DNA from 2 places in the Arthrobacter sp. LAR12-1-1.1 genome. Region 2 is predicted to be linked to the other one. Evidence: predicted binding sites of a transcription regulator. Region 2 holds the regulator's gene; the other holds the start of a gene.

Region 1 (10,431 bases), on a different contig from region 2:
CGCCGCCGATGAACCCGTCGGCGTCGTCCGCGGCGAAGGGAAATCCATGGAACTTCGCGTCGGCGTGGAACAGGGCGCGGAGGCTCGACCACCGCTTGGCATCAACGTGACGGAAATAGTCGGACTTCAGATTCCTGATGTCCTCAAAGCTCCTGAGGTCCTCGCAATCGTGGGGCGTGCTTGTGCCGCGGGGCGTGTTCACCTTGCTTCCTCCAACTCCTCGTCCGGGGCTTTCTCCGGCGCTTTCGGCCCTGACTGGGCCAGGACGATCCCGCCGATAACCACCCCAGCGCCGGCCACCTGGTTCCAGCTGACTTCCTCCCGGAGCACCACCGCGCCGAGCGCCACCCCTACGAGCGGGGTGATGTAGGCGACGGTCGACGCCGCCGTGGCGCCCCACTCGGCGATGATGCGGAAGTTCCAGACATATGCCCGGCCGGTGCTGACGACACCCAGCAGCAGCATGCCGACCACCACCGGGGCCGTCAGCGAGGTTTCCCCGGCTGCAATGAGCGGAGCCAGGACCAGCATCATGACGCCGCGACCATTTGGACCGCCGGGATCCCTATGTGGTCCGCCGCGTAGGGCGAAACGTACTTCTTGGTATAGGAAAAGACGACGCCAAAGCACAGCACGGCCGCGAGGCAAGCCATCTGCCCCCACAAATCGAGGGCGTCCCCGGCGTAGAACCGCCACGGCGAGAGCACCACGAGGATTCCGGCGGCTCCGGCCACGATGCCGACGGTCTTCCGCGGCGTGACTTTCTCCTGCCGCAGGGCCAGCGCGGTGACAGCCGCGGTGGCCAGCGGCGTGGCGGAATTCAGGACGCTGGAGAGTCCGCTGGGAATGCGCTCGGCCGCCCACGCGAACAGCAGGAACGGCAGGACGCAGCCGACGCCGGCGGTCACCGCCAGGTGCGACCACAGCTTGCGCTGCCGCGGCCACGGCCGCCGCATCACGAGCTGAAGCAGGGTCAGCGCCAGTGCGCCGAGGACCAGCCGTCCGAGGACCACCTGGCCCGGGGAAAGCCCCTGCACCGCCAGTTTCATCAGCAGGAAGCTGGAGCCCCACGCAGCGCCGAGCAGGACGAAGCGGACCACACCGCCGACTGGCGTCATCGCCGGACCTCCATCAGATAATGACGAGTTCCTCGGCGACGCGGGTATACAATCCGGTCAGGATACCCTGGACCCCGTCCACGTGGGCCGGCAGCATGCTGGCGGCGGCACGTGCGGCCGCCTCGTCGGCGAAGCCGAAGGAGATGGCAACCTCCGGAATATGTTCCTCCCGGCGCAGCGCCGCGCGGACCAACAGATCCGCCCCGGGAACGAGCACGTTCACGGCCCGGCCGAGGGCGCCGTCGAATGTTGCAGACAGCGGCCCCGCCCAGCGGTCAACCGCGTCAAAGTCGTTGTCAGTTCCGTCGCGCCAGCGTGCCAGCACCCAAAGCTTGAACGGCCACGGGGCGTGGGGCGCGCCGGCGGTCACCGGTCCCCCCGTGAGGCCACTGAGGAATTCCTGCTCATCGACCATCAGGCGGTCCGCCACCGCGGAGTCGAAGCCGGCGTGTACGACGTCGTCGGCGGCGAACCACAGTTCAACGATGCCGTCCACACGGTACAGCCCCGCCCCGAGCCCCGGCGCGGATTCCAGCAGATGGTTCTGCCGGTAGTCCGTCACACCGGACAGGGCACGGGCAATCTCGGCGTGCGTCGTGGACCAGTGCGTGCGAAAGTCCTTCCGGGCCAGGCCGTCCCGCTTCTCCAGGTAGGTGATGCGTTTGGGCACGGGTCAGTCCTCCACGGCCAGCGGCACGTCGACTTCTTCGGCCAAGAACCATTCGACACTCTCCAAAAAGTGGTGCTCGTGGTCGAACAGCTCCTTGCCTTCAGGGCCTGCATAGGCGGCCTTGACGTCGGCCACCGAGCAGAACCAAAGTTCTGCCATGCCGCTGTATGGCCAGGGCTTCCGGTGCTCGATTGCAGGGTTCTGCCGGTACCGGATGATGCCTGGGAGCTTGCGCACATAGGCCGGGTGCTCCACGTTCCAGAAGTGCAGGAACTCGTCCCGGGTCAGCTCCGGCTTGGCTTTGATAACGGCCACTACCTTGATCATGTGCCGCGCGCCTTAGGCCGGGGTGACGGCCTGGCGCCGCTCCACGGGGACCATCTTGCGCTTGGAGTACAGGCCCAGCCGCCTGGTCAGATCGGCGCGCAGCTCGTTGGCGGGGACAACAGCTTCTACAGCGTTCGCGTTGGCGATCTTGAAGACGTCGATGCCTTCTGCATACTCGGCTTGCTTAGCCAGGATGAACGCCTTGCGCTCTGCCGGATCCTCAATCTCGTGGATCTGGTTGTAGTAGATGCCGTTGACTGCGGCATCCGGACCCATCAGTGCGGGACGGGCCGTGGGCAGCGCGATGACAGCGTCCGGGTTCATGGGGGCACCGGACATAGCAAGGTAGCCGCCGCCGTAGGCCTTGCGGACCAGGACCGTGATCCTCGGAACCCGGCACTCAGAGACGGCGAAGATCATTTTGGCTCCATGCCGGATGATGCCCTGGCGCTCCACGGCAGATCCGATCATGTAGCCCGCGATGTCCACCAGGAAGACGATGGGGATGTTGTAGGCATTGCAGATCCAGATGAAGCGGGCAGCCTTGTCCGAGGAGTCGGGGAAGATAGAGCCGCCCATGTGCCTGGGCTGGTTGCCCACCAGCCCCACCGGCCGGCCGTTGATGCGGGCGAAGCCGGTCAGCATCTCGGGAGCGAACAACTCCTTGTACGGGAACCAGGATCCTTCGTCCACGAGGGATTCCACGAATTCCTCCATGTCGAAGACCTCGGCCTCGCGCAGCGGAACGATTTCCTGCAGGGTGCGTCCGGGGCGCGGCTCGATTGCGGGGGCCAGCGGCGCGGGGGTTTCCCAGTTTGCGGGCAGGAAGGACAGCCAGACGCGGATTGCGTTGAGGGCTTCCTCGTCGCTTTCCACCAGGACGTCGCCCAGGCCGGAGACCGTGCAGTGCATCTCGGCGCCGCCCATTTCCTCCAGCGTCACCTTCTCGCCGGTGACCATTTCCGCCAGGCGGGGTGATCCCAGGTAGGCGGTTGCGTGCCCGCGGACCATGATGGTCATGTCGCAGAGCGCCGGAACGTAGGCCGAACCCGCAGGCGACGGGCCGAAAAGGGCACAAACCTGGGGAACACGACCGGAAATCTGGACCTGGTTGTAGAAGATGTTGCCCCAGGCGTGGCGGCCGGCGAAGCTCTCGAACTGTTCGTCGATGCGGGCACCGGCGGAGTCGAAGAGGTAAACGATGGGGATGCCGGCGGCATCCGCGTTCTTCTGCGCCTGGGTGATCTTTTCGAACGTGCGGTTGCCCCAGGTGCCGGCCTTGACGGAGTAATCGTTGGCGATGACGCACACTTCGCGCCCGTCAACGCGGCCGAACGCGATGACGACGGCGTCACCGGGCAGGCCTTCCTCATAGCGGGCGAGGAGCCCGTCCTCGATGTAGTTTTCGTCGTCGAACAGGATTGCCAAGCGTTCCCGAACGAGGAGCTTTCCTGATTCGGTGATCTTCTTGCGGTTCTTCTCTGAGCCACCGAGGCGGGCCGAAGCGAGCTTCTCGGTCAGTTGTTCGTGCACGGTTGCTGCCGGGACTTCGATGTCCGACACCGGCGCGGGGGCGACGATCGTAGCTTCACTCATGTTGGGCCTCCAGGAATTCGAGTTGCTGTCCTTCATTAGTATACGAACAAGCGTTCGCTAGTCTAGTCTTATTCCAGGTGGACTTACGATTCCCCTAGGCTCCGACCTCATTCACCCGAACAGGAGAGAGACATGCACAGCATCGATCCCCAACTGGCCGGCACCACCCTGCCGCAACCCAAAGGCCGCCCTGACCACTACTGGGAAGATCTGGTGGCAGGCGACGTGGTCCGCACGGCAGGTATGACCATCACGGATGCACATCTGGTCCAGTGGGCGGGCCTCACCGGCGACCTCGTCTCCCTGCACCTGGATGAAACCTATGCGGCAACGACGCCGTTCGGACAGCGCATCGCCCACGGGCCGCTGACCATGTCCCTCGGCCTGGGCCTGATGACCCAAACGGGGTATTTCAGCAACGTGGTCGCATGGCTGGGCCTGGATGAGGTCCGTGCCCTCGCCCCGGTGTTCATCGGGGACACTATCCATGTTGAGGCCACGGTAGCCATGGCGCGCGAGACCAAAAAACCGGACCAGGGCATCTGGAAAATCGATTACTCCGTACTGAAACAGGACGGTTCCACCGTCATGACGTTCAGCAGCAGCTTCATCATGAAAAGGAAGTAGGCCATGACAATCCAGGACAATTTCCGCCCGGCACCGCCGGCCGAAATCTCCGAGCCCGACGAATTCGCAGCGCTGCGGACACGTGTGCGCGCCATGCTCGCCGAGCACGTCACGCCGGAGCGGCTCAACAAGTTCGACGAAGCCGAAGAATACGACGTCGAGCTATACCGCGAGATTGGCGCCGCCGGTCTGATCAAGCTCGACGGCGAGCTCCACGGCCGCGGACCCAAACACCAGGCGCAGGCGGTGGTTCTTGAGGAACTCGGCGCCGGCCCCACGTCGGTGGCCGTGAGCATGGTGGTCCAGTACATGGGCGTCCAGCTCCTTCACACCTACGGCAACCGCCGGCAGCAGGAAGAGTTCCTGGCTCCGCTGCATGCCGGCAAAGCCAAGATGTCCTTCGGACTGAGCGAGCCCGACGGCGGAACTGACGTTGCCCGGGCCATGAAGACCAACGCCACCCGCCTGGAGGACGGTAGCTACTCCATCTCCGGACAGAAGAAATGGATCGGCGGTGCGATGGACGCGGACTACCTGATCCTCCTGGCCCGGACCAGCGAAACCACCCGCTCCGCCATTGACGGCATCACCATGTTCCTACTCCCCCGCTCCACACCCGGGATCAGGACCGAAGTCATCGACACCATGGGCATCCGCGGCCTCGCGCAGTGCGACGTCTACCTCGACGACGTGCGGGTCCCGGCAGCAAACGTCTTGGGTGAACTGGACAGGGGATTCCGCCAGGTTCTGGATACGCTCAACGGCGAGCGGCTCAATGGGGCCGCGGTGGCTTTGGGGATCGCCCGCGGAGCCATGGAAACCGCCGTCGGATGGGCACGTCAGCGGCACGCTTTTGGCCGCCCCGTGGGCTCCTTCCAGGGGCTCCAGCACAATCTGGTGGATGCCAGCGTGAAAATTGAATCCGCCAGGCTCCTCCTGCGCCAGGCGGCAGAAGCGTCCGACGGCGGCGAGGGAACCAATGAGACCTGGTCCGCCATGGCGAAGCTAGCAGCGTCCGACGCAGCAACCACCACCACCGACGTTGGCATGCGGGTCATGGCCGGCTGGGGCTTCTTCCGCGGCCTGCCCATGCAGCGTTACTTCCGCGATGCCCGGCTGTACACGTTCGCGCCGCTTACTGACGAGATGACGCGCAACTACATCGGCGAGAAGCACTTGGGACTTCCCCGGTCCTTCTGACCGGCACCTAGCAACGACAAGGGGCGGCTACCTGTTCGGTAGCCGCCCCTATATTTGGACCAACGACAGCAAAAGGGCGACTACCTTTCGGTAGCCGCCCTATTGTTGGGGGAAATCAGGACCGGTAGTCGATTTCAAGGTCCACGACGTCCTGGTCGCGCAGGTTAACGACGATGTTGTCCGGCGTGCGGGTGGTCATCCAGACCAGTTCCTCGGTCTTGCTGGCGTTGCCTTCGATGTGCGGCATAAACGGCGGCACGAAGACGAAGTCACCCTCTTCCAGGTAGACGATCTGGCCGTAGCCCTCGCCGTAGCGGATAAAGCCACGGCCCTTCAGCACATAGCCTCCCGTGTTGGCCTCCCCGTGGTGGTGGGCATCCGAGATCTCCCCGGGACCGGTGAAGACCTTGCCGAACCAGAGTCGCTCAACGGGACTGCTTTCCTTGCTGACGCCGGAGATGCGGCGGGCATTCAGCGTCTGTCCCGGCGCGGCGGCCAGTTCGTCTGCCCGGTTCACACGGAACAGGTCCACGTTGCGGTTGATGTCAAAGGCCACTTCAGTCATGGCAAATCCCTTCCAAGGTTCTTGAGTTGCCGCCGGTTTCGTCATTGCAGCCGGGGCCCGAATTCAGTATGTGTCCTTCGCACCAGCGAGTCAAGACGTACGCTTGTTCGTCCATGCCTCTTGGTCCCAGCAGGGCACCAACGCCTACCGGCTCTTGACAGCTTGGTCCAAAATGGGATTACCTAATGAACATTCGGTAAATAAAGCTGGAGGCAACGACGCATGGCTGAACTGACGGTTTCCGGGGGCACCCACCCCATCCTGAAAGACGACTACGCCTCGGAATGGATGGGCATCGAAGTCCTCGCGCTGGACGACGGGCATGCCACGATCCGCATGAGACTCCGGCAGGAAATGCTCAACGGCTTCGGCATGGCCCACGGCGGAATGATCTTCGCCTTCGGCGACACGGCTTTCGCGCTGGCCTGCAACCCGGCCAATCCGCTCCCGGGCGAGGACTCCAACATCACCGTTGCTGCCGGCGTCGACATCAACTTCCTGAAACCCGCCTTCCGCGGACAAGTGCTGACCGCCGTCGCGAACCGCCGCGCCAGCACAGGACGCAGCGGGCTGTACGACATCCAGATCTACGCCGCCGATCCTGGCGCGGGCATCCCGACGGCGGCACCGGCCGGCGCGGCCCCCGCAGCAACCCTTCCGGGCCAGCTCCCCACCGATATCCTCCCGGGCGAACTCATCGCCGAGTTCCGCGGCCGCAGCCGCACCATCTCCAAGAAATAGAAACAGGGAACCACTGATGACCCAAGAAACTGCCGCCGCCACAACTGACGCTGTCCTGGACCGCGAGGAGACCATCTCCCGCGACGAGCTCGAGGCGCTCCAGCTCAGCCGCCTGCAGCACACGGTGGCCTACGCCTATGACCGCGTCCCCCTGTACAAGCGCAAGTTCGACGAGGCCGGCGTCCACCCGACGGACCTGCGTGAACTCTCCGACCTCGGCAAGTTCCCCTTCACCACCAAGGAGGACCTCCGCCTCGAGTACCCCTTCGGCATGTTCGCCGTGCCGCAGCACGAGGTCGCGCGGATCCACGCCAGCTCCGGCACCACGGGCCGCGCCACCGTGGTGGGCTACACCAAGAAGGACCTCGCCGACTGGGCCAAGCTTGTGGCCCGCTCGCTGCGCGCCTCCGGCGTCCGGCCGGGCATGAAGGTGCACAACGCCTATGGCTACGGCCTGTTCACCGGCGGCATGGGCGCCCACGCCGGCGCCGAGGCCCTCGGCTGCACCGTCATCCCGATCTCCGGCGGCCAGACCGAGCGCCAGATCACGCTCATCCAGGACTTCAAGCCCGACGCCATCCTGGCCACCCCCACGTACCTGCTGACCATTGCCGACGCGATGATCAAGCAGGGCATCGACCCGGCCTCCACGTCGCTGAAGTACGCGGTCCTGGGCGCCGAGCCGTGGACCGAGGAAATGCGGCACGAGCTCGAGACCACCATGAACCTCAAGGCCTGCGACATCTACGGCCTCTCCGAGGTCATGGGCCCGGGCGTCGCCGGCGAAGCCGTGGAAACGCAGGACGGCAGCCACATCTGGGAGGACCACTTCCGCCCCGAGATCATCGACGCCTTCGACCCCACGGTGGTGCTGGGCGACGGTGAACCGGGCGAGCTCGTCTTCACCTCTCTCACCAAGGAAGCGCTGCCGATCATCCGGTACCGCACCAAGGACCTCACCCGGCTGCTGCCGGGCACCGCGCGCCCGGCGCACCGCCGCATGGGCCGCATCACCGGCCGCAGCGACGACATGATCATCCTGCGCGGCGTGAACCTGTTCCCGTCACAGATCGAGGAGATCGCTCTGCGCATCCCCGAGCTCAGCCCGCACTTCCAGCTGGAGCTCACCCGGCCCGAGGGCCATCGGATGGACCAGATGACCGTTAAGATCGAGCGCCGCGACGCCGTCACGGCCGAGGGCGCGGCGGCGGCCGCCAAGGCCCTGCAGCAGCAGATCAAGATCCATGTGGGCTCCTCCTGCACGGTCGACGTCGTCGAGCCCGGCTCGCTGGAGCGGTCCAACGGCAAGCTGCGGCGGATCTACGACATGCGGCCCAAGGCCTGAGTGAGCACCCGATCGTGAGAAACTAGCCACTATGCCCAGCACAGCAATCACAACGAAGCGCGGCCGTCCCGGCTATGACCAGCAGTCGGTGCTGGTGATCGCCGTCGACGTCTTCAACCGCCACGGCTACGACGCCACCTCGATGGGCATCCTTGCCGAGAACCTGGGCATCTCCAAGTCCGCGATCTACCATCACGTGCCGTCCAAGGGCGACCTGCTCAAGCTCGCCCTGGATCACGCCCTGGGCGGGCTTGAGGCGATCCTGGACCAGCCCGGGGCCACCTCCGGCTCGGCCGATGCCCGGCTGGAGTTCGTGGTCCGCCAGACCATCTCGGTCCTGGTGGAGCGGCTGCCCTTCGTGACGCTGCTGCTGCGCCTGCGCGGGAACACGGAGATCGAGCGGGACGCGCTGGAACGGCGCCGCACCTTCGACCACAAGGTCGCCGCGCTGATTTCCGAGGCCCGGGACGAGGGCTCCCTGCGCCAGGACATCGATCCCCGCACCGTGACCCGCCTGCTGTTCGGCACCATCAACTCCATTGTCGAGTGGTACAAACCCGGCGGTTCGCTGTCGCCGGAAAAGCTGGCCGACGACGTCATCACCATGGCGTTCCACGGCCTCCACGTCCCCCGCTGACCGCCCGCCGGCGGGCGGGTGGCCGGGACAGTCGTTGACGGCAGGATAACGGACGCCCACCCTGTAGTCATGGCCACGAAGTTATCTGAGGTCCTCTTCAGCACATTCCCCGATTTGCGATACCAGCCCACCGAGAAAAGAGTCCGTGCCATGGTGGGCGGGATGGCCGTCGTCGACACTCTTCACGCGCTCCTGGTGTGGGAGCCCAAACGCGTCACCCCTGTCTACGCCGTTTCCGACGTTGACCTCCGGGCTGAACTCGCGCCGCCGGGTCAGCAGGCGGGCGACGTGACGGAACACGGCTTCAGGATGGGTCTGGAGGGGCCGCAGGCACTGGATCCGCGCACGTCGTTCGGCCGGCACACAGCGGCCGGCGAGGAGCTCGACGTCGTGACCTCCCACGGGAGGCTGCCCCGCGCTGCCTTCCGGCCAGCGGACCCCGACCTGGCCGGATATGTGGTGCTGGACTTCAACGCTTTCGACTGGCTGGAGGACGACGAGGAAATCATCGGCCATCCCCGCGACCCGTTCCACCGTGTGGACATCCGGGCGTCCTCGCTCACCGTTGAGGTAGGTCTCGACGGCGTAACGTTGGCCGCGACGAACGGCGCGCAGCTGCTCTACGAAACGATGCTGCCGGTGCGCTACTACATCCCGCCGTCGGATGTGCGGCTGGACCTGATGGAGGAAAGCCCCAAGCGGACCGTCTGCCCCTACAAGGGCCAGGCGCGCTACTGGAGCTACCCGGATTCCGCGCAGGGCCGGAACATCGCGTGGAGCTATGACCGGCGGTACCGCGACGCCGCCCAGATCCACGGCCTCATCAGTTTCTACAATGAGCGCGTCGACGTGAGCGTCGACGGCGTGCTCCAGACCCGCCCCGTGTCGCCGTGGTCCCGCCCGGACAGATCGGACGGTCCGGGGGGAGGTCCGGGGGCACGCTAACGGCCGTGCGCACGAGAAAGGCGCCCCGCTGAGCCGGAGCGCCGTGCATCTGTCCGCACTGATCTTGTCCCCCCGAATTTCCAGGGCTGGACCGGATCTCAGAGCTGGTAATCAGCTGCCGTGGTGATGTTCTCGTGCACGCAGAGAATATTGTGCTCGGAGTCCATGAACCAGGCGCACTTCTCTGAATCCGTTGTACAAATGTGGTTCTCGGTCTTGAGATCCGGGAGATCGTAGTCCTGGAACATGACGCCCTTGGCTTCCATATCCTTGACTGTGCGTTCGATCTCGCTGACTTCAAAACTCAGGGTGGTGTGCTCTGAGTGCTTTCCATCCTTGACAGGCATCAGCTGCAGCATCGGGCCGCCTTCTGAGCCGAACATTTCGCTTCCGTCGTCTGCCACGCCGCGGTGCGGGAGCCCCAAAGTGTCCTCGTAGAAATGCCGGGCACGCGCTGCATCATCGACTGGCAGGACTGTTGTGGCTTTGTTCAGTACTAGGGTCATTTCGCCACCTCCTACGAGCAAGATTTTACGCCGGAGCGGGGTGGAAAGAGCCCCCTCCCCGGTTGCCTTATCACTTGTGGCGGCCATTTCGACCTTTTGGCAGCCACAAGTGATAGCGCAACGGGAGGGAGCGTCGGGTGAGGCTACTTCTCGA
Region 2 (10,431 bases):
CAGGCAGCAGGGTGAGCGCGCTGGGCGTGCCGTCGTGGGCGAACTCGTGGTAGGCCTCGTCAACGATCACGATGGTTTGACTGGCTTCGCCGGCGTCATAAACGGCCTCGACGACATCAAGCCCCAGCCCCGTACCGGTCGGGTTGTTCGGGGAGCACAGGAAAACAATGTTGGGCTGAAGCTCGCGCACCTGCCGGGCCGCCGATTCCGCGCTGAGCCCATAGTCCGCGGCGCGGGCACCGACGATGTACTCCGTATCCGTGCCGGAAGCCAGCAGCGGGTACATCGAATACGTCGGAGGGAACCCGAGGGCCGTCCGGCCGGGGCCGCCGAATGCCTGGAGAATTTGCTGAAGGACTTCGTTGGATCCGTTCGCGGCCCAGATATTCTCCGCGTCCAGGCCGTGGCCAAGGTATTCGGCGAGGGCCTCGCGCAATTCGGTGAACTCGCGGTCCGGATAGCGGTTCAGCCCGGCAGCGGCGGAGCTGACGGCCTCGGTGATCGCCGCGCGGACATCGGCCGGGACACCATGGGTGTTCTCGTTGACGTTGAGCAGGATGGGGACGTCCAGCTGCGGCGCACCATACGGACGCAGGCCACGCAGATTGGTTCGGAGGGGCAGTCGGTTGAGGCGCTCAAGCTGGTCAGTCACGTGACCAGTTTAAGTGGTAGCGGGACGGGCACTGAAACTGTGACGTCCGCGACTGCACTTGGGGGATGTCGCTTGGCTTGGCGGGTACTACTTGGACGGGACGAACAGCTGCTGGCCCGGCATCACACGGGCGGCGTCCAGGTTGTTCAGCTGCACGATATCGGCCACGACGTCGCGGGGATCGCGCTCCGGAGCCAACGACCCTGCAATGGCCCAGAGGGACTCCCCCGGCTGCACCGTCACGGTGACAGTCGGCGTCAGCGAGAGCTGGTCAGCGGAATCCGCTGCTTTCGCGGGAGCGTTGAGGAATCCGCTGAGCGACAGGATGAACGCCGCCAGAAGGATCAGCGGGACACCGAAGAAGACGAAGCGTCCGCGCTGGGTAAGCCGCAGCGGCGGCTGCTTCGGCCGGCGGCCGGAAACCGCGGCCCCCGCCCCGCTGCGGTTGTGATTCGTGACGCCCTGAACAAAGACGCCCTGAACAAAAGTGTCTTGAAACGCGCTTGAAGCTGACATGAACTGAGCCCTCCTGGACCATACGGTGCCGCCCGGCGTACTCCACGTACTCGCCGCCAACCGGCCGAACCTTCGAACATAGAACCGAACAGCGGATCCGAAGTGGAAACCTCGAAATCGAACACATATTCGAACCTTGCTCGTTCTGTTTTAGCACTTACTAACGAACGATGTCGAGACTCGCTAGAACAAATGTTTGAAAAAGCCCTGCGGCTGGCCTATTTTTGAGGGACAGGACAACCACTAACGAACTCCCTGTGTGAATTCGTTAGTAGTTGATCAGCAGGGTCTGACATTTCAGGCCGGAAGGTCCCGGTGACAGCAGCCACGGCAGCCGGGCGGAACGGAAAGGCGTTGGCGAACATGGCAGCACAAGCCACCGGCGGCAGGGCCACCTCACGGAGCCCGCAGCCCGCCCGGGCCCCCAAGAGCCTCACCGTCCGGCAAAAGAAAATCCTGGAGACCATCCAGCGGTCCGTCACGGACAAGGGCTACCCGCCCTCCATGCGCGAGATCGGCGACACCGTCGGCCTCGCCAGCCTGTCGAGCGTGACCCATCAGCTCTCCCAGCTTGAAAAGCTCGGCTACCTGCGGCGCGATCCGAAGCGCCCGCGGGCCATGGAAGTGCTCATGCCGCTGACCCTGGACGAGGGGACCACACCGATTTCGGGTGTCGGGAAGTCCAGCGGCCTGCGGGCCGTCGGCGGCCTCTCGGTGTCTGAGCTCGCCAGCGCCACCGACACGGCAATGGTGCCGTTCGTCGGACGCATCGCCGCCGGCGGACCCATCCTCGCGGACCAGGTAGTGGAGGACGTCATGCCGCTGCCCCGCCAGCTCGTGGGCCATGGCGAACTCTTCATGCTCAAGGTGGCTGGCGACTCGATGATTGATGCCGCGATCTGCGACGGTGACTGGGTGGTTGTCCGCCGCCAGGGTGACGCCGTGAACGGCGACATCGTTGCCGCCCTGCTGGACGACGAAGCCACGGTCAAGACATTCCGCCAGCGGGACGGCCACACCTGGCTGCTGCCGCAAAACACCCAGTACGAACCCATCCTCGGCGACCACGCCGTCATCATGGGCAAGGTCGTCTCGGTACTCCGCTCCCTCTAACCATCCCCGGCGAGGCCGCCGGCTTCAGTCCCGGCCAGCTCCCGCTTCAACGTGGGACTCAGCCGTTCGCGGAGTCCTTCGCCAGGCGCTCCAGGGCAGCCATGGCTATCGATGAATCGGTGGTGGGCCAGAACGGCGGAAGCGCGGCGCGGAGGAATCCGCCGTAGCGCTCCGTGGACAGCCGCGAATCGAGCACTGCCACCACGCCCTTGTCCGACGTCGAACGGATCAGCCGTCCGGCGCCCTGCGCGAGCCGAATGGCGGCGTGCGTGGCCGAGACGGACATGAAGCCATTGCCGCCCGCCTGGGCGACGGCCCGCGAGCGTGCCGTCATCAGCGGGTCGTCCGGCCGCGGGAAGGGAATCCGGTCTATAACCACCAGCCGGCAGGACACCCCAGGAACGTCGACGCCCTGCCAGAGGGACATTGTGCCGAACAAACAGGTGTCCGGCTCGTCGGCAAATTGCCGCACGAGCGCCGTCATGGTCGACTCCCCCTGGCACAGGATGCTGAGGCCCAGCCGGGGCCGCATGGCCTCGGCGGCTTCCTCCGCCGCGCGCCGCGAGGAAAACAGGCACAAGGCACCGCCACGGGAAGCGCGGATCAGCTTCTCCAGCTCATCCAAGGCCTCGGGGGAAGTCCCGCGGCCGGGTTTGGGCAGGTGCCGGGCGACATAGAGGATACCCTGCTTCGGATAGTCGAACGGGGACCCGACGTCGACTCCGGTCCAGCTCGGGGCGCCATTGCCAACGAGGCCGAGGCCTCCGGCTGCAGGCTCGAAGGCAGCGCCAATGGCCAGTGTGGCCGAGGTCAGGATGACGGTGTGGTCCGCGAACAAACCCTCGCGCAAACGCCCCGCGACGCTCAACGGGGCAACATTGATCAGGGCCGGCGCGCTCTCGTCCGGCTGGGAGTAGCCCTGCACCGGGTCGAAGCTGCTGTTGCGGGAGAACCACACTACTTCGCGGTTTTCGCGCGCGGCCAGGAGGCGCTCACAGAGTTCCAGGATGACCATCAGGCGTGAGCGCGCCAGCTGGCGTCCGCCGTCGGCCGTCGTGGAGCTGTCGCCCTTGGAATCGGACAGGGCGGCGCGGCACGCGTCGCGCAGCTGGTCGATGCAGTCCAACTGCCCGCTGTTCAGGCCGTTGGGCATCAGCCCGCTGGGGACCCCGTCGATGGCCAGCTCCAGGTGGGCCGCGGCATTGTTCAGCGCGTCCACGGTGATGCCCGTATGTTTCCGGGCCCCGGACGCGGCGGCGTGCACCATCGCCACGGAGAGCTGACCTGAGACCGCGCCCGTGACGCGGTCCTGAAGTTCGTGCGCCTCGTCCACCACCACGACGTCGTACTCGGGCAGCACCGCCAGACCCTCGAAGGCGCTGACGGCGAGCATGGCGTGGTTGGTGACCACGACGTCGGCGTCGGCGGCGTTCTGCCGTGCCAGCTCGCTGAAACATTCGGCCGCGAGCGGGCACTTCTGCGCGCCGAGGCACTCCATGGAGGTAACCGAGACCTGGCGCCAGGCCCGGTCCGTGACGCCGGGCATGAGCTCGTCGCGGTCCCCCGTCGCGGTCTCCTCGGCCCATTCGCGGAGGCGGACGACTTCCTTGCCCAGCTGGGAGGACGGCCCGCCAAGCGCGGCAGCGAAATGCGGCACGCTCGTGTCCTCGCCAAGGGAAAACAGCTGTCCCTCGGAAGGTTCTTCGGACGGGAAACCGCCCTCGAGTTTGTGCCTGCACACGTAGTTGGACCGGCCTTTCACCAGGGCGACCTTGACGGGCCGTTCCAAGGCAGGGGTGATGGTCTTGAGCAGCCTGGGCAGGTCCCGGCCCACGATCTGCGTCTGCAGCGCCAAGGTTGCGGTGGACACCAGGGTGGGCTTGTTGCTGGTCAGCGAATGGGCGATCAGCGGAATCAGGTAAGCCAGCGATTTGCCGGTGCCGGTGCCGGCCTGGACCAGCAGGTGGTCGCCGCTGTCTATCGCGCGCGCCACCTGCCGGGCCATTTCGTGCTGGCCATCGCGGCTCTGGCCGCCCATGCCGGACACGGCACGGTCGAGAAGTTTCACCACGAACTCCTCGCCGGCCGCACCGGCAACCGAATCGGCGTCTGCAGTTCCCGCGTCCGCGGGTTCAGCGTCGGCCAATTCAACGTCCGCAGGATCAACGTCCGAAGGTTCGGCCTCAGCCCTGGTCACCGCTGCCTCAGTCATTGCTGATGAAGGGATCCAGTTCAGCGGCGAGTCCTTCACGCACCATCACCACGGCACGGGTTCCGGTTTCCTCATGGTCAAGGCTGAGGATCTCGGCGTCGGTCTCGTGGAGCTTGCTGAGCAGGTCCCCGCGGTTGTACGGGATCAGCAGTTCCAGCTTCACGCTCGGCCGAGGAATGCCGTCGCTGATGGCCTTGAGCAGCTCCGGAATGCCTTCACCGGTGCGGGCCGAGACCACCACGTGCCGCGGCTCCCGCTGCTTGAGCCGCTCCACCACGAACGGGTCTGCGGCGTCGGCCTTGTTCAGGACAATGATTTCCGGAACCTTGCGCGCGTCGACTTCGCTGAAGACCGTACGGACAGCGGCGATCTGGCCTTCGGGGTCCGGGTGCGAGACGTCCACGACGTGCAGGATCAGGTCCGAGTCGGCCACCTCTTCCAGCGTGGAGCGGAATGCTTCCACGAGCTGGGTGGGCAGGGACCGGACAAATCCCACGGTGTCCGCCAGGGTGTACCCCAGCCCGTCAGCGGTTTCGGCCTTGCGGACGGTCGGATCCAGGGTGGCGAACAGGGCGTTTTCCACCAGGACCCCGGCGTCGGTGAGCCGGTTCAGCAGCGAGGACTTCCCGGCGTTGGTGTATCCGGCGATCGCCACCGAGGGCACCGCATTACGACGGCGGTTGGCCCGCTTCGTTTCCCGGGCAGGCTTCATGGCGGCGATTTCGCGGCGCAGCTTGGCCATCCGGGTGCGGATGCGGCGGCGGTCCAGTTCGATCTTGGTTTCACCGGGACCACGCGAGCCCATGCCGGCGCCGGCGCCGCCCACCTGGCCACCGGCCTGGCGGGACATCGACTCGCCCCAGCCACGCAGGCGCGGCAGCAGGTATTCCAGCTGGGCCAGTTCCACCTGCGCCTTGCCTTCACGGCTCTTCGCGTGCTGCGCGAAGATGTCCAGGATCAGGGCCGTGCGGTCAATGACCTTGACCTTGACGATGTCCTCCAGTCCGCGCCGCTGGGACGGGGCCAGTTCGGCGTCGACCACTACGGTGTCGGCGCCGGTGGACATCACGATGGCTTTCAGTTCCTGCGCCTTGCCGGAGCCGAGGAAGGTTCCGGGATCCGGCTTGGCCCGCCGCTGGACGAGCCCGTCGAGGACCTCGGAGCCTGCTGTCTCAGCGAGGGCCGCAAGTTCGCGCAGGGAGTTCTCGGCATCCGCGAGGGTGCCTTCGGTCCAGAGGCCGGCCAGGACGACGCGTTCAAGGCGCAGCTGCCGGTATTCGACCTCGGTGACGTCTTCGAGTTCGGTGGACAGGCCAGCCTTGCGGCGCAGCGCGTGGCGTTCCTCAAGATCCTGCTGGTCGCCGTCGAAGTTGGTGTACACCTCGTCCAGGCGGGAGATGGCCTGTGCCTTGCCGAGCACCGACGTCGGGCCGCCGGCCGCACCGGCGCCTCCGTTGGTGCCGGCTCCGGAGCCGCCGCCACGGCCTGCGCCCGGGGCGGGGGTGTCCTTGGAAAGGATCCGGTCGATTACAGCCTGGATCTCCTCAGGACTCATGTCCTGGGCTGCTGAATCGGGTCCGGTGTTGGGGTGGCTGGTCATGGTCTCCTTCAAGGGTTCGGCACTTTCAGAATAGTGCCGATTGTTACTCTGTGGGGCGGTATTCGCGCTGGGCTGACGGCGGGGGGTCATGCAGGCCTCCTGGAATGCCCGCGGCAACGGTGCCGGGGCAGGGCTGGCTCCGTCCGGAGCGGTGGCTGGGTGAAGGTAGAGGCGGCAAATGCGCCTGGCTGTGGGGACCACTGGCTGGGGGAAACGCTGCCTGTGGAAACACAGTGAGGTAGGTGCCGTCCGCCGAGCCGGGCCCGGGAGCGGGCCAAGCAGCACGGTGCCAGCAAAACACGGTGCTGGAAAACAAGGTGCTCAGGAAAGCGGCTGGATTCCAAGTGGTGCGGGCGCCCGCGGGTGAGAAGACTCACCCTTGCGATGGCGCACTCAGCGGAAGGCGTTTACCTGCGTCGCTACAGAGTCGCTACAAGACGGGACAAGACCCGTGCCGGCTACTTGGAGATCAAGATCATGTTTTTTAGCCTAGCAGACGCCAACGCTCCCTCCCGGTTTCCCATTGGGCCGGGCCGCCAACTAATCTGGCCCATTATGGAGTCTGCACACTATTTCAGCGCCCAGCCGGCCGGGCCCTTCACCCGCAAACCGCTCACCGTGGATCTTGCCGGTGAGACGCGCCGGCTGCAGACGTCCTCAGGGATCTTCAGCCCGGACGGGATCGACAAGGGAACGGCCGTGCTGCTCGCCGACGTCCCGGCTCCGGCGCCGCAGGGCAACCTGCTGGATATCGGCTGCGGCTGGGGGCCGATCGCCCTGACCATGGCCCTGCGGGCGCCGCACGCACACGTCTACGCAGTGGACGTGAACGAACGCTGCGTGACCCTCACCAACGAAAACGCCGGGCTGTTGGGGCTGAGCAACGTCACCGCCAGCACGCCGGAAGCCGTGGACCCCGAAGTGCGCTTTGACACGATCTGGTCCAACCCGCCGATCCGGATCGGCAAGGATGAGCTTCATGCCCTCCTGCGCCTGTGGATTCCCAGGCTGGCACCCGGTGGATCGGCCTGGCTCGTGGTCCAGAAGAACCTCGGTTCGGACTCGCTGCAGCGCTGGCTGGCGGCTGAGCTCGACTCCAGCTTCAACGTGACCCGGGAGAGCACGTCGAAGTCATTCCGGATCCTTCGGGTCAGGAAAGCGTCCCGCTAGCGACGATCACGGCCGGGCCGCTGAGTTCGACGTGTTCGTGCCCCTCCGGGCCCAGGAAGAATTTCACGCCGACGACGCCGCCGGGAACGTGGACGTTCCACGCGTCCGGTGCGCCCTGGCCGGCCCAGTGGCGAATCGCGACGGCGGCGGCGCAGGCGCCGGTGCCGCATGACTGGGTCTCCCCCACTCCCCGCTCGTGGACACGCATGGTGATGGTGCCGGTGCCGTCGTGGACCAGCGGTTCGGACGGAACAACGAATTCGACGTTGGTGCCGTGCGGCGGAGTCGGGTCCACCCGGGGGGCCGTGAACAGCTGTGTGGCCTCGAGTTCGGCCGTTTCGGCCAGGGCCACCACTGTGTGCGGGTTGCCCATGCTGACGGAAAGGGCCGGACGTGCGACTTCGAGCCCCTCGGCGCTGACGAGCGAATCCATGGCCCGTGCGGTCGCCTCGCCCGGGAAAATGAACTCCCAGGGGCCCATGTCCACGGCGTAGCCCGCAGCGGTCCGGACGATTGTCTTGGCCCCGCCCCGGGTTCCAATGACGAGGGACTCGCCGGCGGGAAGGTCCACGAGGCCTTCGGCGATGAGGAAGTGCACGAAGACGCGGACTCCGTTGCCGCACATCTCGGACAGCGAACCGTCGCCGTTGCGGTAGTCCATGAACCACTCGGCGTCCGGGTGCGCGGTCAACAGTTCCTGCCCCTCGGGCAGGAGCCTGGAAGGTACGGCGCGGATCAGGCCGTCGCCGCCGATGCCGCGGTGCCGGTCGCAGAGCGCCGCGACGTGCTCTGGGCTGAGCGAGAGTGTGCCGTTGGGGTCGGCGATCAGGACAAAATCATTGCCCGTTCCGTGGCCTTTGGAAAACTTCAGACCGCTGAGGGGTGCGGTATCGCCGGCAGTACGGTCAGCGGCTACGGCTTGGGATTCGTCCATGGTCCAAGGTTACCGTTCCGCCCTGACCGCTCCGGCACCGAGACCCGAACGCTACGCCGGCGGCAGGACGGGCGTCGCCCGGCACAGCGCGGCGGCCTCGGCCACCAGGTCAGGATCGTGCCAGCCCAGCCAGGTGACCCGGGGATCCGCGCGGAACCAGGTCAGCTGGCGGCGCGCGAACTGCCGGGTGGCGATGATTGTTTCGTCCACGGCCCGCTCCAGGCTGGAGTCACCGTCGAGGACCCTGAGGAACTGGGCATAGCCGAGGGCTCGTGGCGCGGTCTTGCCGTTGCGCAGGCCTGCGGCGTCCAGCCGGCGGACTTCGTCCAGCAGCCCCTGGTCCACCATCGCGTGGACGCGGCGGGCCAGGCGCTCCCGGAGCAGTTCCCGGTCAACGTCGAGGCCGATCTGGATGGCAGGCTGGAAGTACTCGCGGTCCGGCATGAAGGAGCTGAACGGGCGGCCGGTGAGTTCGAAGACCTCCAGGGCGCGGATGATTCTGCGGTCGTCGCCCAGCCTGCCCGCAGACACGGGGTCCACGGCCTCCAGACGTTCCCGCAGCGGCGCGGGTCCCGCCGTGGCCAGTTCCATCTCGAGCCGGCGTCGGATGTCCGGATCCGTGCCGGGGAATTCCAGAACATCGAGCGCGGCGCGGACGTACAGTCCCGAGCCGCCGGCCAGGATGGCCCGTTTTCCCCCGCCGTGGATGTCGTCGATTAAGGCACGGGCCTGCTGTTGGAAGTCCGAGACGGACGCTTCCTCGGTCACGTCCAGAATGTCCAGGAGGTGATGGGGCACGCCCCGGCGTTCGGCGTCGGTGATCTTGGCGGTGCCGATATCCATGCCACGGTAGAACTGCATCGAGTCGGCGTTGATGACTTCCCCGTCGAGCTCGAGGGCAAGGGCGACGGCCAGGTCTGATTTGCCGGAGCCCGTGGGGCCGACGACGGCGATCACCGGCGGCGCAGCCGGCCGTGCAGCCTGTTGCGGCGCCGTGGCCTCCGCGGTGGCCGCCGCGGTGGCCTGGGTGGTGCCCTGCGGGCCCGGCACGGCGCTAACGGCCGCGGACCGGGAGGCTGGGCATGCCCAGCGACACGCCGGAGGTACCCTTCGCGCTGGCCGGAGCCGGGGCGCCGCAGGAATCGGCTTGGGAACGGTCCCAGGCGTCACCGGCACGGGACCGGCGCAGGCTGTAGTCCTCCGCCGAGGCAGGATCGGAGATGAGGTGGAACGCCGCCGCCTCCGTGATGGTGACCGTCACCAGGTCGCCGGGCCGGGGCACCTCGGCGCCGTCGGGCACGGAGAAGTGCACCAGCCGCTGGTCCTGGGACCGGCCGGAGAGCCGGTGGGTTTCCTGAGCCTTACGGCCCGACTGGGCTGTCACCATGACCTCGACGCGGCGGCCAAGCTGCCGGGCGTTTTCCTCTGCGGCAATGCGGTCCTGCAGGGCCGTGAGGCGCTCAAAGCGTTCCTGGACCACGGCCTTGGGCAGCTGGTCCGGGAGGTCCGCGGCAGGTGTGCCTGGCCGCTTGGAGTACTGGAAGGTGAAGGCGGTGGCGAACCGGGACTTCTCCACGACATCGAGCGTGGCCTGGAAGTCCTCCTCCGTCTCGCCGGGGAACCCGACGATGATGTCCGTGGAGATGGCGGCGTGCGGGATCTTCTCGCGGACCTTGTCCAGGATGCCGAGGAACTTGGTGGAGCGGTAGGACCGCTTCATATCCTTGAGGACCTTGTCCGAGCCGGACTGCAGGGGCATGTGCAGCTGCGGCATGACGTTGGGGGTCTCGGCCATGGCGTCGATTACGTCGTCGGTAAAGGCGGCCGGGTGCGGACTGGTGAAACGGACGCGCTCCAGGCCCGGGATGTCACCGCACGCGCGCAGGAGCTTGGAGAAGGCCTGCCGGTCGCCGAATTCGACGCCGTAGGAATTCACGTTTTGGCCCAGCAGTGTCACTTCGATGGCGCCGTCGTCCACGAGCGCCTGGATTTCGGCCAGGATCTCACCGGGGCGACGGTCCTTTTCCTTGCCCCGCAGCGCCGGGACGATGCAGAAGGTGCACGTGTTGTTGCAGCCTACGGAGATCGATACCCAGCCCGAATAGACGGAGTCCCGCTTGGTGGGGAGAGTCGAGGGAAAGACATCCAGCGATTCGAGGATCTCCAGCTGGGCCTCGTTGTTGTGGCGGGCCCGGTCCAGCAGCGCCGGCAGGGCACCGACGTTGTGGGTCCCG

Evidence for each region. Region 2 encodes LexA, which represses DNA repair genes until DNA is damaged. Its sites were predicted from a motif close to TCGAACANNTGTTCGA; they were not measured.
Region 1: a site for LexA is predicted at 6,199-6,214, ahead of MRBLAR12_RS08355 (hotdog fold thioesterase). Genes of this name have one in related genera too.

What each region holds. Positions count from the first base shown of each region.
Region 1 is NZ_JBEGIG010000012.1:62,392-72,822, reverse strand. Features, by position in the region: gene MRBLAR12_RS08400 (nuclear transport factor 2 family protein) at 1-202, opposite strand, end outside; gene MRBLAR12_RS08395 (DMT family transporter) at 199-534, opposite strand; gene MRBLAR12_RS08390 (DMT family transporter) at 531-1,118, opposite strand; gene MRBLAR12_RS08385 (EthD domain-containing protein) at 1,132-1,788, opposite strand; gene MRBLAR12_RS08380 (EthD family reductase) at 1,792-2,115, opposite strand; gene MRBLAR12_RS08375 (acyl-CoA carboxylase subunit beta) at 2,128-3,711, opposite strand; gene MRBLAR12_RS08370 (MaoC/PaaZ C-terminal domain-containing protein) at 3,844-4,338, shown strand; gene MRBLAR12_RS08365 (acyl-CoA dehydrogenase family protein) at 4,342-5,538, shown strand; gene MRBLAR12_RS08360 (cupin domain-containing protein) at 5,654-6,103, opposite strand; gene MRBLAR12_RS08355 (hotdog fold thioesterase) at 6,326-6,844, shown strand; gene paaK (phenylacetate--CoA ligase PaaK) at 6,861-8,189, shown strand; gene MRBLAR12_RS08345 (TetR/AcrR family transcriptional regulator) at 8,221-8,826, shown strand; gene MRBLAR12_RS08340 (DUF427 domain-containing protein) at 8,896-9,771, shown strand; gene MRBLAR12_RS08335 (VOC family protein) at 9,870-10,277, opposite strand; gene paaZ (phenylacetic acid degradation bifunctional protein PaaZ) at 10,421-10,431, opposite strand, start outside.
Region 2 is NZ_JBEGIG010000034.1:458,083-468,513, reverse strand. Features, by position in the region: gene MRBLAR12_RS18245 (histidinol-phosphate transaminase) at 1-652, opposite strand, end outside; gene MRBLAR12_RS18240 (LysM peptidoglycan-binding domain-containing protein) at 740-1,168, opposite strand; gene lexA (transcriptional repressor LexA) at 1,532-2,281, shown strand; gene MRBLAR12_RS18230 (ATP-dependent DNA helicase) at 2,340-4,493, opposite strand; gene hflX (GTPase HflX) at 4,486-6,093, opposite strand; gene MRBLAR12_RS18220 (class I SAM-dependent methyltransferase) at 6,649-7,263, shown strand; gene dapF (diaminopimelate epimerase) at 7,244-8,197, opposite strand; gene miaA (tRNA (adenosine(37)-N6)-dimethylallyltransferase MiaA) at 8,249-9,154, opposite strand; gene miaB (tRNA (N6-isopentenyl adenosine(37)-C2)-methylthiotransferase MiaB) at 9,252-10,431, opposite strand, start outside.